2 regions of the Flavonifractor porci genome follow, and region 2 is predicted to be linked to the other one. Evidence: predicted binding sites of a transcription regulator. Region 2 holds the regulator's gene; the other holds the start of a gene.
The links. The regulator LexA, encoded in region 2, represses DNA repair genes until DNA is damaged. The targets are predictions, from matches to a motif close to CNAACANNTGTTNG.

Region 1: a site for LexA is predicted at 4,525-4,538, ahead of WHJ28_RS10805 (putative DNA modification/repair radical SAM protein). Genes of this name have one in related genera too.

Annotation. Positions count from the first base shown of each region.
Region 1 covers NZ_JBBHLB010000011.1:34,412-42,683, reverse strand. Annotated here, with positions in the region: gene rny (ribonuclease Y) at 507-2,054, opposite strand; gene WHJ28_RS10810 (TIGR03915 family putative DNA repair protein) at 2,322-3,104, opposite strand; gene WHJ28_RS10805 (putative DNA modification/repair radical SAM protein) at 3,212-4,462, opposite strand; gene WHJ28_RS10800 (purine-nucleoside phosphorylase) at 4,655-5,482, shown strand; gene WHJ28_RS10795 (amidohydrolase family protein) at 5,632-6,933, shown strand; gene WHJ28_RS10790 (putative polysaccharide biosynthesis protein) at 6,946-8,272, shown strand, end outside.
Region 2 covers NZ_JBBHLB010000006.1:160,058-168,329, forward strand. Annotated here, with positions in the region: gene WHJ28_RS07515 (S-layer homology domain-containing protein) at 1-1,334, shown strand, start outside; gene WHJ28_RS07520 (exodeoxyribonuclease III) at 1,431-2,192, opposite strand; gene WHJ28_RS07525 (permease of phosphate ABC transporter) at 2,189-2,428, opposite strand; gene WHJ28_RS07530 (methylated-DNA--[protein]-cysteine S-methyltransferase) at 2,425-2,880, opposite strand; gene lexA (transcriptional repressor LexA) at 2,882-3,481, opposite strand; gene WHJ28_RS07540 (LytTR family DNA-binding domain-containing protein) at 3,683-4,123, shown strand; gene WHJ28_RS07545 (DUF3021 domain-containing protein) at 4,134-4,601, shown strand; gene WHJ28_RS07550 (MerR family transcriptional regulator) at 4,561-5,436, opposite strand; gene WHJ28_RS07555 (MATE family efflux transporter) at 5,531-6,871, shown strand; gene WHJ28_RS07560 (MBL fold metallo-hydrolase RNA specificity domain-containing protein) at 6,917-8,272, opposite strand, start outside.

The sequences.
Region 1 (8,272 bases), on a different contig from region 2:
GCGGGCCGCTGACGCAGCCCGCCGGTTCAGACAGTCAAAAAAGTGGCTGCGGCCACTTTTTTGACTGTCTGCTAAACTTTTGAGGCCTTCCATAAGTCCTCAAAAGTTGTTTGATTGCACGCGAAAGGGAACCCTGACGGTTCCCTCAGCGTGTCGAGAAAGCTCGACACGCTTCTCAAAAATGCAAGCATTTTTTCGAGGGGATGCAGCCCGCTGCGTCGCACACGCAAAGCGCGCACGCTTGCGGGCTGAGAAGTGTTTTTTCCAAGGCTCATGTCCTTGGAAAAAACAGCTTCTGACTCTGTTTTGCCGCCTGCGGGCGGCAAAACTCTGCCGAGGGCTTTTCCGCGGTGCAAGAACTTATTTCTCTCTTGTATCAGTTCTGCCTTTTTTGACAGTCTGTCCCTTTCACACTATCCTTCCCTCCGAAACCTTTGGCCAGGGGGCTTTTTCGACAGTCTAAACCGGCGGGCTGCTGACGCAGCCCGCCGGTTTACTCTCTTTGATTACTTGGCGTAATCCACCACTTTGGTCTCCCGGATCATATTCACCTTGATCTGGCCGGGGTATTCCAGCTCTTCCTCGATCTTCTTGGCAATGTCCCGGGCCAGCAGCACCATCTGGTCCTCGCTGACCTTGTCGGGCGCCACCATGATGCGGACCTCCCGGCCCGCCTGGATGGCGTAGGACTTCTCCACACCGGGGAAGGAGGAGGTGACCTCCTCCAGCTTCTCCAGACGCTTGATGTAGTTCTCCAGGTTCTCCCGCCGGGCGCCGGGCCGGGCAGCGGAGATGGCGTCGGCCGCCTGAACCAGGCAGGCCACCACCGTCTGGGGCTCCACATCGTTGTGGTGGGCCTGGATGGCGTGGATCACGTTCTCGCTCTCCCGGTACTTCCGGGCCAATTCCACGCCGATCTGGACGTGGGAGCCCTCCACCTCGTGGTCGATGGCCTTGCCCAGGTCATGGAGCAGACCGGCACGCTTGGCCTCGGTGACGTCGGCGCCGATCTCGGCGGCCAGCAGGCCCGCCAGATGGCACACCTCGATGGAGTGGTTGAGCACGTTCTGGCCGTAGCTGGTGCGGTAGCGCATCCGGCCCAGCAGCTTGATGAGCTCGGGGTGCAGACCGTGGACGTTGGTCTCGAAGACCGCGCGCTCGCCCTCGGCCTTGATGGTGGCGTCCACCTCCCGCTTGGCCTTCTCCACCATCTCCTCGATACGGGTGGGGTGGATGCGGCCGTCCTGGATCAGCTTCTCCAGCGCCAGCCGGGCAATCTCCCGGCGGACAGGATCGAAGCAGGAGACGGTGATCACCTCGGGGGTGTCGTCGATGTTCAGGTCCACGCCGGTCAGGGTCTCCAGCGTGCGGATGTTGCGGCCCTCGCGGCCGATGATGCGGCCCTTCATCTCATCGTTGGGCAGGGGTACCACAGAGACGGTGGCTTCCGCCACATGGTCCGCGGCGCAGCGCTGGATGGCCAGGGACAGGATCTCCTTGGCACGCTGGTCGGCCTCCTCCTTGAACTGGGCCTCGATCTCCCGCACCTTCATGGCCGACTCGTGAGTCACTTCCTCGGCCAGCTGGCTGATCAGGTAATCCTTGGCCTCCTCCGCGGTGAAGCCGGAAATGCGCTCCAGCACTTCCATCTGGGTCTTTTTGACGGTGGCCACCTCTTCCCGGGCCTCTTCCAGCTCGGCCAGCTTGCGCTGCAGGGTGTCCTCCTTCTTCTCGATGTTCTCGGTCTTGCGGTCCAGGTTCTCTTCTTTCTGCTGCAAGCGCCGTTCCTGCTTCTGCAGGTCGGCCCGGCGCTCTTTTACTTCCCGTTCGTACTCGTTGCGGGCCTGGAGGATCTCCTCCTTGGCCTCCACCAGGGCCTCGCGCTTCTTGCTCTCGGCGCTCTTGATGGACTCGTTGATGATGCGCTTGGCCTCCTCCTCCGCGCTGGATATCTCCTTCTCCGCCACGCGGCGGCGGTACTGGATGCCGAGCACAAAAAACACCACAGCCGCGACCACGAACGCGATGACGGCTGCTAATATAATAGGCAACATGAGCCGGGTTCACACCTCCATCTGTTTGGATTTTTCGTTCAATCGTTTTGTTCAATTCCCATGTGGGCGGCGGGCACGGATTTGTCCGACCCGCACAAAAATTTGAAGAGCGTACCCCTTGCCCTTCAAAAAATGCACCGAAACTATTTTAAGGCTGTCCGCCTCTTCTGTCAAGAAAATTCGTCTCCGGAAGAATCCCTTCCTGCCTGATTTCCCGGGAAAAAACAGGACGCGCCGCAATTTTGCAGCGCGTCGGACAGCCTGTGTTCAAATCTGTACGATAGAGCCAGGGGCAGGGGGCTCCTCCCGCTGAAATTCCGTCATGGTACCCCAGTACCGTTTGGGCATATGGGTCATGCGGCATTTGGGGTTATAGCGGCCCTCAATGGCGATGGTATCATAAAACCGCCGCCACAGGGCCCGCCAATCCAGTTCGCCCGCCCTGGGTGGGGCCAGATCAAACCGGTCCAGAGGCACGATGGCCCACTTCCCCCTCTGGCAGAACAGGGCCTCCCGGTGGGTGCGGTCGTAGAGCACCAGCTTCTCCCCGGGGTAGCGGGCGGCAAAGTGGGGCCGCAGCAGGGGGAGTACCCGGTTTTTGGGCTCGATCTCTCCCACCAGGGCCCCGTCCTGGTCGGAAAAGCGGGTGAAACCCTTAAGCAGGTGGGCCTCGTGGGTCAGGTGCTGGACCGCCTTGCCCAGGACGGCCACCCGGGGGTCGGTGAGATCCCGCACCACCGACGGGCCCCGCTCATAGCCCAGCCGGAGGAAGTCCCACAGATGGAGCTCCCGCTCCTCCAGGCAGGTGAGAAAGCCGTAAGTCACCAGGCGGCGGCCCTGCTGGCTCATGCTCCGGTCCAGAGAGCGGTACACCCGCCGGGCCTTCTGGTCGTCGGTGTCCACCGTCCGCTCGGGCCACAGGGTCACCCGGCCGTCCCCGTAGGTGAGGAAACAGGCGGGCTCCTCCTTATTGGCGTAGGCCTCAAACACACAGGTAAGGAACCCGGCAAAACTGCCGTCATAGGAATAGGAAAACCTGGGCCAATCCATAGGGACCTCCTTTCACACCGGGATAGGACAGGCAGGCAACGGGGCGTCCAGAGGCCGCCCCCTACGATTTGGCGTAGGGGCCGGCGTCCCCGACGGCCCGCCGCCCTTTAAAACAGGGACAGCTGCTCCGGCTCATTCCCCGCCAGGGCCGGCTTTTCCAGGGCCACCAGGTGGCGGAGCACCCCGTCGGGGTTCACCCTTAACCCCTCCAGCATCTTTCCCGAGCAGGTAATGAAATACTGGGCCCGTTTCAGCACCACCCCCAGGGTTTTCAGGCCTGAGAAGGTGAGGGGTCCCACCCGCCGGGCGGTCAGGATCCGCCGGGCGGACACCACCCCGATGCCGGGCACCCGCAGCAGGGTCTCGTAGTCGGCCTTGTTCACCTCCACCGGGAACTGCTCCATGTGCCCCAGGGCCCAGGCGCACTTGGGGTCCACCCGGGTGTCAAAGTTGGGGTGGGCCTCGTCCAGCAGCTCCTCCGCCCGGAAGTGATAGAACCGCAGCAGCCAGTCGGCCTGGTACAGCCGGTGCTCCCGCAGCAGGGGGGGCTTGAAGTCCCGCCGGGCAGGGAGGAGGGCGCTGTCGGACACCGGCATATAGGCGGAGAAAAACACCCGCTTCAGCTTATATTGGTCATATAAGGCCTGGGTCAGGGTCAAAATGTGCTTGTCGCTCTCGGGAGTGGCGCCAATGATCATCTGGGTGGACTGGCCCGCCGGGGCAAACCGGGGGGCGTGCCTGTACTTCACCAGCTCCCCTTTGGATTGGGTGATGCCGTCCCGGATCTGGGCCATGGGGGCCAGAATGGCCTTTTTCTCCTTGTCGGGACACAATTTATGCAAGCTGTCCTCACTGGGCAGCTCAATGTTGACGGACAAGCGGTCAGCCAGCTGGCCCAGCCGCTGGGTGAGGGCCGGGTCGGCCCCGGGGATGGCTTTGGCGTGGATATAGCCGTGAAAGCCGTACTCCCCCCGCAAAAGGGAGAGGGCGGCTATCATCTCCTCGGTGGTGCGGTCGGGGCTGACCCACACCGCCGAGGAGAGGAAGAGGCCCTCGATATAGTTGCGCCGGTAGAAGCCGATGGTCAGCTCCGCCAGCTCCCTTGGGGTAAAGGCCGTCCGGGGCAGGTCGTTGGACCGGCGATTGACGCAGTAGGCGCAGTCGTAGATGCAGCGGTTGGTGTATAACACCTTTAGCAGGGAAATGCACCGGCCGTCGGCGGAGAAGGAGTGACAGCACCCGGCGGCCATGGTGCTCCCCATGCCTTTGCTGCCCCGCCGGTCCAACCCGCTGGAGGTGCAGGCGGCGTCATACTTGGCCGCGTCCGCCAGAATGGTCAGCTTGTCCATCAGATCCACTGTGCTCCCCCCTTTGGCTCCATTATATATCGAACAAACGTACCAGTCAAGAGGGGAGTTCTGGAACTTTTGTTCCCCATTCCGCCCTGCAATCCTCATTGCTTTTTCCTATTACAAGGTGTATAATTGCATAGATTAACCTTTAATAGAAACGAAACCATTCATGTTATCCGCTGTTAAGGAGGATTTTTTATGAACTATACCTTTGCACAGTATCAGGAGAGCGCCGACTACATCCGCGGCAAGATTGGTACCTTTGCCCCCAAGGTGGCCATGATCCTGGGCTCCGGCCTGGGCTACATGGGTGACATTGTGGAAAACCCCATTGCCGTGCCCTACGGGGAGATCCCCCACTTCAAGGCCTCCACCGCCCCCGGCCATAAGGGCCGCCTGGTGTTCGGCACTCTGGAGGGCCAGAACGTGGCCGTCATGCAGGGCCGGATGCACCACTACGAGGGCTACTCCTACGAGGAGGTGGCCTACGCCGTCCGGGTGCTGCGGCTGCTGGGCTGCGATACCCTCATCGTCACCAACGCCGCCGGCTGCGTCAACATGAACTGGAAGGCCGGCGACCTGATGCTCATCACCGACCAGATCAAGATCTTCATGGAGTCCCCCCTGCGGGGCGAGAACCTGCCCCAGTTCGGCGTCCGCTTCCCCGACGCCTCCCACCTGTACACCCCCGCCCTCCAGGAGCTGGCCCGCAAGACCGCCAAGGATCTGCGCATTCCCCTGAAGGAGGGTGTGTATATGTACTTCCCCGGCCCCCAGTATGAGACCCCCGCCGAGGTGCGCTTTGCCCGCATGGCAGGGGCCGACGCGGTGGGTATGTCCACCGCCCCCGAGGTCATCGTGGCCGGCCACTGCGGGATGCAGGTGCTGGGCTTTACTCTGCTCTCCAACATGGCCGCCGGCATCCTGAACCAGCCCCTCTCCGAGGAGGAGGTGCTGGAGGCTGCCGAGGCCTGCAGGGACAAGTTCTCCCGGCTGGTGCTCTCCTGCCTGAAGCAGATTGGGTAATCAGGCGCGGGGAAATACAGACCGGCTCGGGCAGCAGACGATATTCTTCCCCTCATCCGCCCCAGTGTACACACTGGGGCACCTTCCCCCAGGGGAAGGCTGTCTCCCCCGCCCATATCCTTTTATCACGACCAAAGGAGACAAGAACCATGTCTATTCTCATTCACAACTGCACCGCCGTGCTGATGGACGAGGCGGGCACCGTTATGCCGGGCGCCTATGTGGTGGTGGAGGGCACCAAGATCCGCTCGGTGGGCACCGAGCGGCCCTGGGGCCCCTTCGATCAGGAGATCGACGGCCACGGCAACGTGCTCATGCCCGGCTTTGTCAACGCCCACACCCATGTGCCCATGACCGCCATGCGGGGCTACGGCGACGGCAACAACCTGCAGGACTGGCTGCACAACTACATCTTCCCGGTGGAAGCCCGCTGGGACGACCGGGCCGTCCGGGCCTGCACCACTCTGGGTCTGGCGGAGATGATCGCCTCCGGCGTCACTTCCATTGCCGATATGTATATGCACACCGACATCATCGCCCAGGAGGTGGCCTCCGCCGGCATCAGCGCCAACCTGTGCTGCGGCGGCGTGCTCTTCGGGGACACCTTTGACCCCGCCACCCACAACGACTGCGTGGTCCAGCGGGAACTGACCGAGAAGTGGCACAACTACAACGACGGTCAGATCCGCATCGACGCCTCCATCCACGGGGAGTACACCTCCCGGAAGGAGTTGTGGCAGTGGATGGCCGACTACGCCCGGGAGCACGATCTGGGGATGCACGTCCATATCTCCGAGACCCGCGCCGAGCATGAGGCCTGCCTGTCCCGCCACGGCAAGACCCCCATCCAGACCCTCAACGACTACGGCGTGTGGGACGGCCGTGCCATTGCCGCCCACTGCGTGTGGACCACCCCGGAGGACTGGGCCATCATGGCCGAGAAGGGGATCTCCGCCATCCACAACCCCATCTCCAACCTGAAGCTGGGCAGCGGCATCGCCCCGGTGCCCGCCATGAAGAAGGCGGGGGTCAACGTGTGTCTGGGCACCGACGGCGTGTCCTCCAACAACTGCACCGACTTCTTCAGCGACCTGAAGTTTGCCGCCATCCTCCACAACGGAGCGGGCTGCGATCCCCTGGCCCTGCTGCCTCTGGACGCCCTGAAGATGGCCACCCGGGACGGCGGCATCGCCCTGGGCCGCCAGACCGGCGTGATTCAGGGGGGCTATGAGGCCGACCTGATCCTGGTGGACTTCTCCCACCTGAACCTGACCCCCTGCCACAGCGTGATCTCCAACCTGGCCTACGCTGCCCACGGCTCCGATGTGGTGATGAATATGGCCCGGGGCAAGGTCATATACAAGGATGGAGACTTTTTGACCATCGACCTGGAGCGGGTGCGACGGGAAGTGGCGGACTACGCCCTGCCCCTGCTGTTCCAGAACCATTAAGGGGGACTACCGTTGTCAAACCAGCAGAAGAAAAATAGCTTTTACGGCGCGGCGGCCATTCTGGCCATGACCACCATCATCGTCAAGGTCATCGGCGCCATCTACAAGATCCCACTGACCGCCCTGCTGTCCGACGAGGCCTACGGCGACTTCAACGCGGCCTACAACATCTACACTTTCTTTCTCACCATCTCCACCGCAGGCCTGCCGGTGGCCCTGTCCAAGACGGTAAGCGAGTGCAACACCCTGGGCCGCCGGAACCAGAAGTCCCGGGTGTTCCAGGTGGCCTTCTTCGCCTTTTTGTTCATGGGCCTGCTCAGCTTCGTGTGTATGTCGGTGTTCTCTCCCATTGTGGCCAAATATGTGCTGCAGAACAAGAAGGCCGTCTTTGCCGTGCTGGCCCTGTCTCCGGCGGTGCTGTGTACCTGCATCTGCTCCGCCTTCCGGGGCTACGCCCAGGGCCACATGAACATGGTGCCCACCGGCGTCTCCCAGGTCATTGAGGCCCTGTCCAAGATGTTCCTGGGCCTGGCCCTGGCCTTCCTCATCCTCAACTCCGCCATCCCCGACCAGGACCTGAAGAGCCGGCTGTCCGCCTCCGGCGCTCTGCTGGGCGTGTCCATCGGCTCCATTCTGTCGGTGTGCTATCTGGTCTTTAACCACATCCGCACCAACCGGCGGGATCGGACCCCCTCCAGCGACGTGCCCGACAGCAGCAGAAGCATCCTCTCCCACCTGCTCAAGCTGGCCATTCCCATCACCCTCAGCTCCTGCACCCTGTCCATCGTCAACCTCATTGACACCAACCTGGTGCAGAGCCAGCTGCAAACCGTGTTCACCGCCATTCAGGACGGCCTCACCGGCATCTCCAACAGCGTGCTGGACATCTTCCCCAAGGCCGTGGCCATCTTCCAGGACAACCTGGCCGCCTTCCAGGCGGAGGTGCTCACCAATCCGGACACCCAGCTCAACCCGGTGCTGGACTCCGCCCGGGGACTGTACGGTATCTACGGCAAGACCATGAGCATCTACAACCTGCCCTTCAACCTCATGGTTCCCTTTACCGCCTGCATCGTGCCCGCCGTGTCCGCCTGCATCGCCCGGCGGGACGGCCTGGGCGCCCACCGCACCACCGAGTCCGCCATGCGGGTGTCCGCCCTCATCGCCCTGCCCTGCGGCTTCGGCCTGTTCGCCCTGGGTACCCCCATCATCCAGCTGCTCACCGTGGGCAACGTGGATGAGACCATCGCCGGACCCCTGCTGTCCATCCTGGGCATCGCCTCCCTCTTTGTGTGCATCCAGGTGGTGGCCTCCGCCATCCTCCAGGCCAACGGCATCA
Region 2 (8,272 bases):
ACGGCGCATTTATTACCGCCGGCGGCGAGAATGTGACCATCCGGAATCTGACCATTGAGACCAACAATCAGATCAAGCATGGCGTACAGTTCTACTGCGTAACGAGCGGCAAGCTCAGCGGTATCACCGTCAACGGCGGTGCCTACACCTCCGTTATCGTTAACAATTCCCAGAATATCATTCTGGAAAACTGTGTCCTCAATTCCAACGGCTACACCAACATTGAGTACGCCGTCGGCAGCAACATCTCTGATGTGGTCATTCCCAGCCTGACCGTTGACAATGTGACCTTCAAGCCCGCCGGTGAAACCGGCGCTCCCCTGATGATCTGGGTGGACAAGGACACCGTGGGCCGGATCAAGCCCGTCATCGGCGGCAATCCCACCGACGAAGATGTGGTTGCCAAGATCAAGGAGAGCGTGACCAACAAGGACCCCGGTGATGTTGTGATTTCCGTGGAACTCAGCGATGGCAGCGTCGAGAATGAGACTGTGAGCGGCGTGGGCTATCCCACCGGCTCCACTACCTATGCCATCACCGTGGACAAGGCCGACAACGGCGCCGTCACCGCCAGCCGTACCCGCGCCTCCAGGGGCCTCACCATCACCCTGACCGTGAAGCCTGACGAGGGCTATAAGCTGGATGATCTCACCGTCACCGACAAGAACGGCAGCGAGGTCAAGCTCACCGACAAGGGCGACGGCAAGTACACCTTCACCATGCCCGCTTCTGCCGTTACTGTGGAGGCTTCCTTTACCAAGGACGACGGTTCTGTGAGCACCGGCCTGCCCTTCACCGACGTGAAGGCCGACGACTGGTTCTATGAGGCTGTGAAGTACGTCTACGACAACAAGCTGATGGACGGCACATCCTCCACCACCTTCGCCCCCCTCATGACCACCAACCGGGCCATGATCGTCACCATCCTGTGGCGTCAGGCCGGCAGCCCTGTGGCCAACTACGCCATGAACTTCGGCGATGTGGAGAGCGGCGTGTGGTACACCGAGGCCGTCCGCTGGGCGGCTGCTGAGGGCATCGTCAAGGGTTACAGCGACACCGTGTTCGCCCCCAACGACACCGTGACCCGGGAGCAGCTGGCCACCATCCTGTACCGCTATGCCGAGTACAAGAAGTGCGATGTGACCGCCAAGGGCGACCTGACCACCTTCTCCGACGGCGGCACCGTGTCCTCCTGGGCGGCCGACGGCATGACCTGGGCGGTGGGCGCTGAGCTCATCACCGGTAAGGACGGCGGCAAGTTGGATCCCACCGGCACCGCCACCCGCGCTGAGGTCGCCACCATCCTCATGCGTTTTGTCACTAAAAACGCATGATTTTCCCCTATTTTAGCCAAACAAAGTCAATATGGCCGGGTCGCATAGCGGCCCGCCCACAAAATAAAATGGCCGCCTGATGGCGGCCATTTTATTTCACATCATTCCATCCAGATCCAGTTCCACCGGGCAGTGGTCGCTGCCGGTGACGTCGGCGTGGATGATCTGGTCCTTCACCCGGGGCATCAGGCGCTCCGACACGATGAAGTAGTCGATGCGCCACCCGGCGTTGTTCTTCCGGGCGTTGAAGCGGTAGCTCCACCAGGTATAAGCCCCGGTCTTGTCCGGATACAGGACACGGAAGCTGTCGGCAAAGCCGCTCTGGAGCAGCATGGTCATCTTGCCCCGCTCCTGGTCGGAGAAGCCCGCGTTGCCCCGGTTGCTCTTGGGGTTCTTCAGGTCGATCTCCTCATGAGCCACGTTGAGATCGCCGCACAGCACCACCGGCTTCTTCTGGTCCAGCGCCATCAGGTAGGCCCGGAAATCATCCTCCCACTGCATCCGGTAATCAATGCGGGCCAGCTCGTTCTGGGCGTTGGGGGTATAGCAGCACACCAGATAGAAGTCCGCATACTCCGCCGTGATCACCCGGCCCTCGGTATCGTGCTCCGGGATGCCCAGGCCGTAGGTCACGGTCAGAGGCTCGGTCTTGGTGATCAGGGCGGTGCCGGAGTAGCCCTTCTTCTCGGCGCTGTTCCAGTAGATGTGGTAGCCAGGCAGGTCCAGCTCGATCTGGTGGGGCTGGAGCTTGGTTTCCTGAAGGCAAAAAGCGTCGGCGTCCATCTCCTGGAAGATGTCCAGAAAGCCCTTGCCCAGGCAGGCCCGCAGGCCGTTGACGTTCCAGGTAATCAGCTTCATGCATCCCTCTCCTCTCTCCCCCAGGCAGTCAGATGGGGGAGGAATTTCAGCATAATGGGCAGATAGGTGGCCACAAAGACGACCACCGCCCCCAGAGCCGCCCATTTCCGCGCCCGTTTGGGAGCGGCCAGCCCCAGCATGACACCGGCGGCGCACAGGCACAGCTTCACCAGGGCCAGGTCCTTCCAGTTCATCTTTGCGATATAGGCGTCGGCGGCAGAAAACAGTCTCTTCATAAGATTCCCTCCAGTCGCAGCAGCCATTCCTTCAATTTCAGTCCGCCCCCGTAGCCGGTGAGGGTCCCGCCGGCCCCCACCACCCGGTGGCAGGGCAGCAGAATGGGCAGGGGATTGCGGTGGTTGGCCTGGCCCACCGCCCGGCTGCCCTTGGGGCAGCCCACCCGGCGGGCCAGTTCTCCGTAGGTGATGGTCTGCCCGTAGGGGATATCCGCCAGGGCGGACCATACCTTGTGCTGAAAGGGGGTGCCTTGGGGGGCCAGGGGCAGGTCGAAGTCCCGCCGTTCCCCTGCCAGATAGGCCCGCAGTTCCTCCCGCCCCCGGGCAAGCAGGGGCGTCTCCTCCCCCGCCGGAGGCATGGGGGCATTGGGCAGGTACAGGGCGGCAAGCGCGCCCCCGTCCTCCTCCAGGGCCATGGACCCCACGGGAGTATCAAAGACCACCCGGTCCATCTCAGTACCGCCGTACCACGGCGGTGACCTTGCCCAGGATGGCGCAGCCCTCGCCGTCGATGGGCTCGTAGTCCGGGTTCTCCGGCATGAGCCACACATGGCCGTCCTTCCGGCGGAGGGTCTTCACCGTAGCCTCGTCCTCAAAGAGGGCCACCACGATCTCCCCACTGTGGGCATCGGCCTGCTGATGGACGATCACCAGGTCCCCGGGCAGGATACCGGCGTATTTCATGGACTCTCCCCGCACCTTCAGGGCAAAATACTCCCCGGGCCGCCCGCCGGTGTCAAAGGTCAGATAGTCCTCAATGCACTCCTGGGCCAGAATGGGGGACCCGGCGGCCACGCTGCCCACCACCGGCACCTTGTCCTCCGGGACCGCCGGGGTCTCCGGCTGGGCCACGGTGATGGAGCGGGTCTTGCCCTCCGCCTTGGTGATGAGGCCCGCCGACTCCAGCCCCTTCAGGTGAAAGTGGACGGTGGAGGGGGATTTCAGCCCCACATAGGCCCCGATCTCCCGGACGGAGGGGGGATAGCCGTGCTCGGCAGAGAAGGAAATGATATAGTCGTAGATCTGCTGCTGCTTGGGCGAGAGCGTTTTCATGGCAGACCCTCCTTATCCAGTCTTATGTGACTTTAGTATACCATAATCCTCTCATGATTGCAAACATTTGTTCTAAATATACCGTGGTTTTTTCTCTCTATCATACCACCTGTGAGGCCAAAACGACCGGCTGTGGAAAATGGGTTGCACCTCGCCCACCCGCTCCCTATAATGGCATCATCACGGAAAGGGGTGATCACCATGCAAGTGGAAGTAAGCATTGACGAGGCCTATGTCCAGCCAAAGGCTGTTATTTTCACCGCCGCCCTTACCGATGACGTGCGGCAGGCGGTGGAGCAGCTCTCCCGGGCCGGACAGCGGCTGATCACGGGCTGTCGGGGCGAGACGGTACGGCTGCTGGAACCGGCGGAACTGATCCGGGTATACGCCAGCGCCGGAAAGGTGCTGGCTGCCACCGATCAGGGAGCGTATGCCCTTCGCCTGCGGCTGTACGAGGCGGAGGCGCAGCTGGACCCCCATCTCTTTGTGCGTATTTCCAACTCTGAGCTTATCAATCTGAAAAAGGTCCACAGCTTTGATTTGAGCCTGACCGGCACCATCCGGGTAAAGCTGACCGATGGCACCACCACCTATGTCTCCAGGCGGTATGTCCCAAAGCTGAAAAAACGATTTGGTCTGTGAGGTGAACCGTATGAAAAAGAATTTGCTTCTGCGGGGATTGCTGGGCATTCCTCTGGGGATCGCCATCGGGCATATCATCACTGTTTTTTCCTCCCTGTCCTGGGGAAACGGGGCCTTTTATCCCTGTATGCCCACCTTTGCGGCCCAGGTGGGAAGTGAGGCCCAGGCTGTCCTGATCCAGACCGCCCTGTGCGGCCTGATCGGCGCAGGCTTTGCCGCCGGTTCCGTGCTGTGGGAGCTGGAGCGGTGGAGCCTGGCCCGGCAGACTGCTGTTTACTTCCTGCTGGGGGCCGCCCTGTTGATCCCCACCGCCTACTTCTGTCACTGGATGGAGCGCAGCCTAACGGGCGTACTGGGCTATCTGGCTATTTTTACTCTGCTCTTTTTCCTGATCTGGGGTATCCAGTATATGCTGGCCCTGCGCAGCGTCAAAAAACTCAATTCCAGTCTGGGGGACAGAGATCAGAGCACACCCTGATCTCCGCCGTCAGTCTCCTCCGGGAGAAACACCGACAGCCGCAGCAGATACTGGTCGTAGCCCTTGCCCGCAGTTCGTCCAGCAGCACATCCTCCCAGAACAGCTCCCCCAGTGCCAGGCCGTGGACATCGGCCCACTCCAGCAGCCGCCGGTAGCCCTCCCGAACGGTGTCAAAACTGCCGGCATGGAAGTAGGTCAGATAACGTCCCGCCGGAGCGGTGAGCAGCCGCACTCCTCCGATGGGCCTGTCCACCTGGGTGTAGCAGTAGGTATAGCCCTCCCAGTCCTCCCGCCGGGCGGCCCCCACCGGCAGGATGGCCCCCAGGGCGTAGGGGCTGGCCACCTGATGGGCCTCACAGTATTCCAGATGGCGGGCCAGGATGTGGACGTATTTGCCCACGTCGGTGATACCGGGGGCGGCGGTGGCCACATACCACCGCTGGGGCCACTCCTCCACCACTACCTGGCCGGGCTGAACAGCCAGAGCCTGCCGGGTCAGCTCCGCTTTCCGGCGGATCAGGGTCCGCAGCCGACGCAGCCGGGACAGCTTCTCCGTCAGGGCGGCCGCCTCCTCTTCCAGCAGCTCCAGCAGCGCCTCCGGGCTGCGCCGGTCCAGGTAGGCCTTGATGTCGGACAGGGGCATTCCCAGCTCCTTGAGGACGGAAATGACTTGGAACACCTCGATCTGCACTGGGGCGTAGTAACGGTAGCCGTTCTCCCCCCGGATGGCGGGAGAGAAGATGCCGATCTCATCGTAGTGGAACAGGGTGTGCTTGGTGACGCCGCACAGGGCCGCAAACTCCCCGGTGGTAAAGCGCATCTCCGTTTGATCCATGGCGCAAACCTCCCTCTTGACTATCGGGTTACCCGATAGCTTATCATGATTTGTGCTGCTTGTAAACGCTTGCTGGAAATGGAGGGAACAGGCCATGAAAAACCGGTTGGATCAGGACTTTACTCTGGGCGGACTGCTCCGCTTTGCCCTGCCCACCACCATCATGATGCTGGTGACCTCCCTGTACACCATTGTGGACGGGGTGCTCACCTCCCGGCTGGTGGGCGAGAACGCCCTGGCTGCCATCAACATCGCCTACCCCGCCATCAGCATCGTGCTGGCGGTGGGTATCATGCTGGGCACCGGCGGCAGTGCCGTGGTGTCCCACCGGATGGGGACGGGGGACCTGGAGGGAGCCCGGCACACCTTTGGCTTTCTGGCGGTGACGGCAGTGTGCGCCGGGGTATTCTTTGCCCTGCTGGCAGCCTTCGGCGCAGAGCCTCTGGCCCGTCTGCTGGGGGCCAGCGACCTGCTGCTGGCGGATACCGCCTGCTACCTGCGTATCCTGCTGCTCTTCACTCCCATGGCCATGCTCCAGCTGCTTTTTGAGAGTTTCTTTGTGGCGGCGGGCAAGCCCGGTCTGGGGCTGGGGCTCACCATCGCCGCCGGCGTCACCAACGGCGTGCTGGACTGGCTGTACATGGGGCCGCTGCAAATGGGCATTGCCGGAGCCGCCGTGGCCACCGTCACCGGCTACTGCATCCCGGCGGTGTGCGGCGTGGTCTTCTTCCTCACCCGGAAGGAGGGGCTGCGCTTTGCCCGGCCCCGGCCCAACTGGCCTCTGCTGGGCAAGGCCTGCTTCAACGGCTCCTCCGAGATGGTGACCAACCTGTCCACCGCCGTCACCACCTTTTTCTTCAACGCCATTATGATGGAGTTTCTGGGAGAGCCGGGGGTGTCCGCCATCACCATCGTGCTCTACGCTCAGTTCCTGCTGGTGGCTCTGTTCCTGGGCTTCTCCATGGGTGTGGCCCCGGTGTTCAGCTTCAACCAGGGGGCGGAGCGGTATGACCGGCTGCGCGCCACCTTCCGCCACTGCACCCGGTTCATCCTGTGCGCCGCCGTGGGCATTCTGGCCGCCGCTCTGGTGCTGGCCCCGGTCATCGTGGGGGTGTTCTCCCCCGCCGGTACCCAGGTCAATGCTCTGGCCCTGGAGGGCTTCCACCTCTTTGCCCCCACCTTCCTCTTTGCCGGGATCAACATTTTTGCCTCCGCCCTCTTCACCGCCCTGTCCGACGGGCGGACCTCCGCCCTTATCTCCTTCGCCCGCACCTTCGGCTTCCTCATGGCCGGGCTGCTCCTGCTGCCCCGGATCATTGGGGTCACTGGGGTATGGATCGCGGTGCCGGTGGCGGAGGCTGTCTCCTGCCTGCTGTCCATTGGCTTTTTGTGGTACTACCGGGCCAAATTCGGCTACGGGGCCATCCCCGCATAACAACAAAGGCCGCCCATATCGGGCGGCCTTTTTGTATGGCAGATATCAGCGGTCCCACTTCTCGATGATGGCCCGCAGCTGGTCGGCAAACTTGCCCAGGTCCTTGTTGGTGCCGCCCTTGTTGTGGGCGATGACCTCCATCAGCTTGCGGCCCACTTCCTCCAGCCGCTGGTAGGCGGGAGAGGCGCCGGGGGTGGCTGCGGGCTTCTGCTCCGGCGGCAGGCCGGGAGAGAGCATCTTGTTGGTGAGCAGGTCGTAGACCTCCTCATAGTTGGGGGCGTGGGCGGCCAGTCCCCGCTGGCGCAGGGTGTTGGCGTAGATCTCGGTGACCTCCGCGTCGCCGTGGACCACAAATACCTGCCGGGGCTTGGGGTTATAGCTCTCGATCCACCGCAGCAGGCCGTCCCGGTCGGCGTGGGAGCTGAGGCCGTGGAAGTTGACGATCCTGGCCCGGACGGCGATCTCCTCGCCGAACAGCTTCACCGACGTGACCCCGTTGATGAGCCGCCGGCCCAGGCTGCCCTCGGCCTGGAAGCCCACAAAGACTACGGTACACTCGGGCCGCCACAGGTTATGTTTCAGATGGTGGCGGATCCGGCCGGCATCGCACATACCGGAGGCAGAGATGATGACCCTGGGAGTCTTGTCCTCATTGAGGGCCCGGGACTCCTCGCTGGACTCGGTGATGGTGAGGCCGGGGAACTGGAACAGGGCCCCTCCCTTCAGGGCGGCAATGGCCTCCTCGTCCAGATAGCCGTGGAGGTCGCCGGAGAAGATGCGGGTGGCCTCGCCCGCCAGGGGGGAGTCCACCACCACCTGGAAGTTGGGCACGCTCTTCACTAGTCCCTGCTCCTTCATCTCCCGCATGAAGTACAAAAGCTCCTGGGTGCGGCCCACGGCAAAGGAGGGGATGATGACGTTGCCGCCCTTGCCCAGGGTCTCGTCGATGATGGCGGCCAGGTCCCCGGTGTAGTCCGGGTCCTTGTCCATGTCGTGAAGCCGGTCACCGTAGGTGGATTCGGTGAGGACGTAGTCGGCCTCCCTGATGTACTCCGGGTCCCGGATGATGGGCTGGTCCCGGTTGCCGATGTCGCCGGAAAATACCACCTTCCGGGTCTCCTCCCCCTCGGTGAGCCACATTTCCACGCTGGCCGAGCCCAGCAGGTGGCCCGCGTCCACAAAGCGCACCTTCACCCCGTCCTCGATCTGGAGGCGGGTGCCGTACTCACAGGTGACGATGTGCTTGATGGCGGCCTCGGCGTCGGCCACGGTGTAGAGGGGCTCCACCGGCTCGGCGCCGGCACGCCTGCCCTTCTGGTTCTGCCACTGGGCGTCGCTCTCCTGAATGTGGGCGGAATCCCGCAGCATAATGCTCAGCAGCTGCCCCGTGAGACGGGTGCA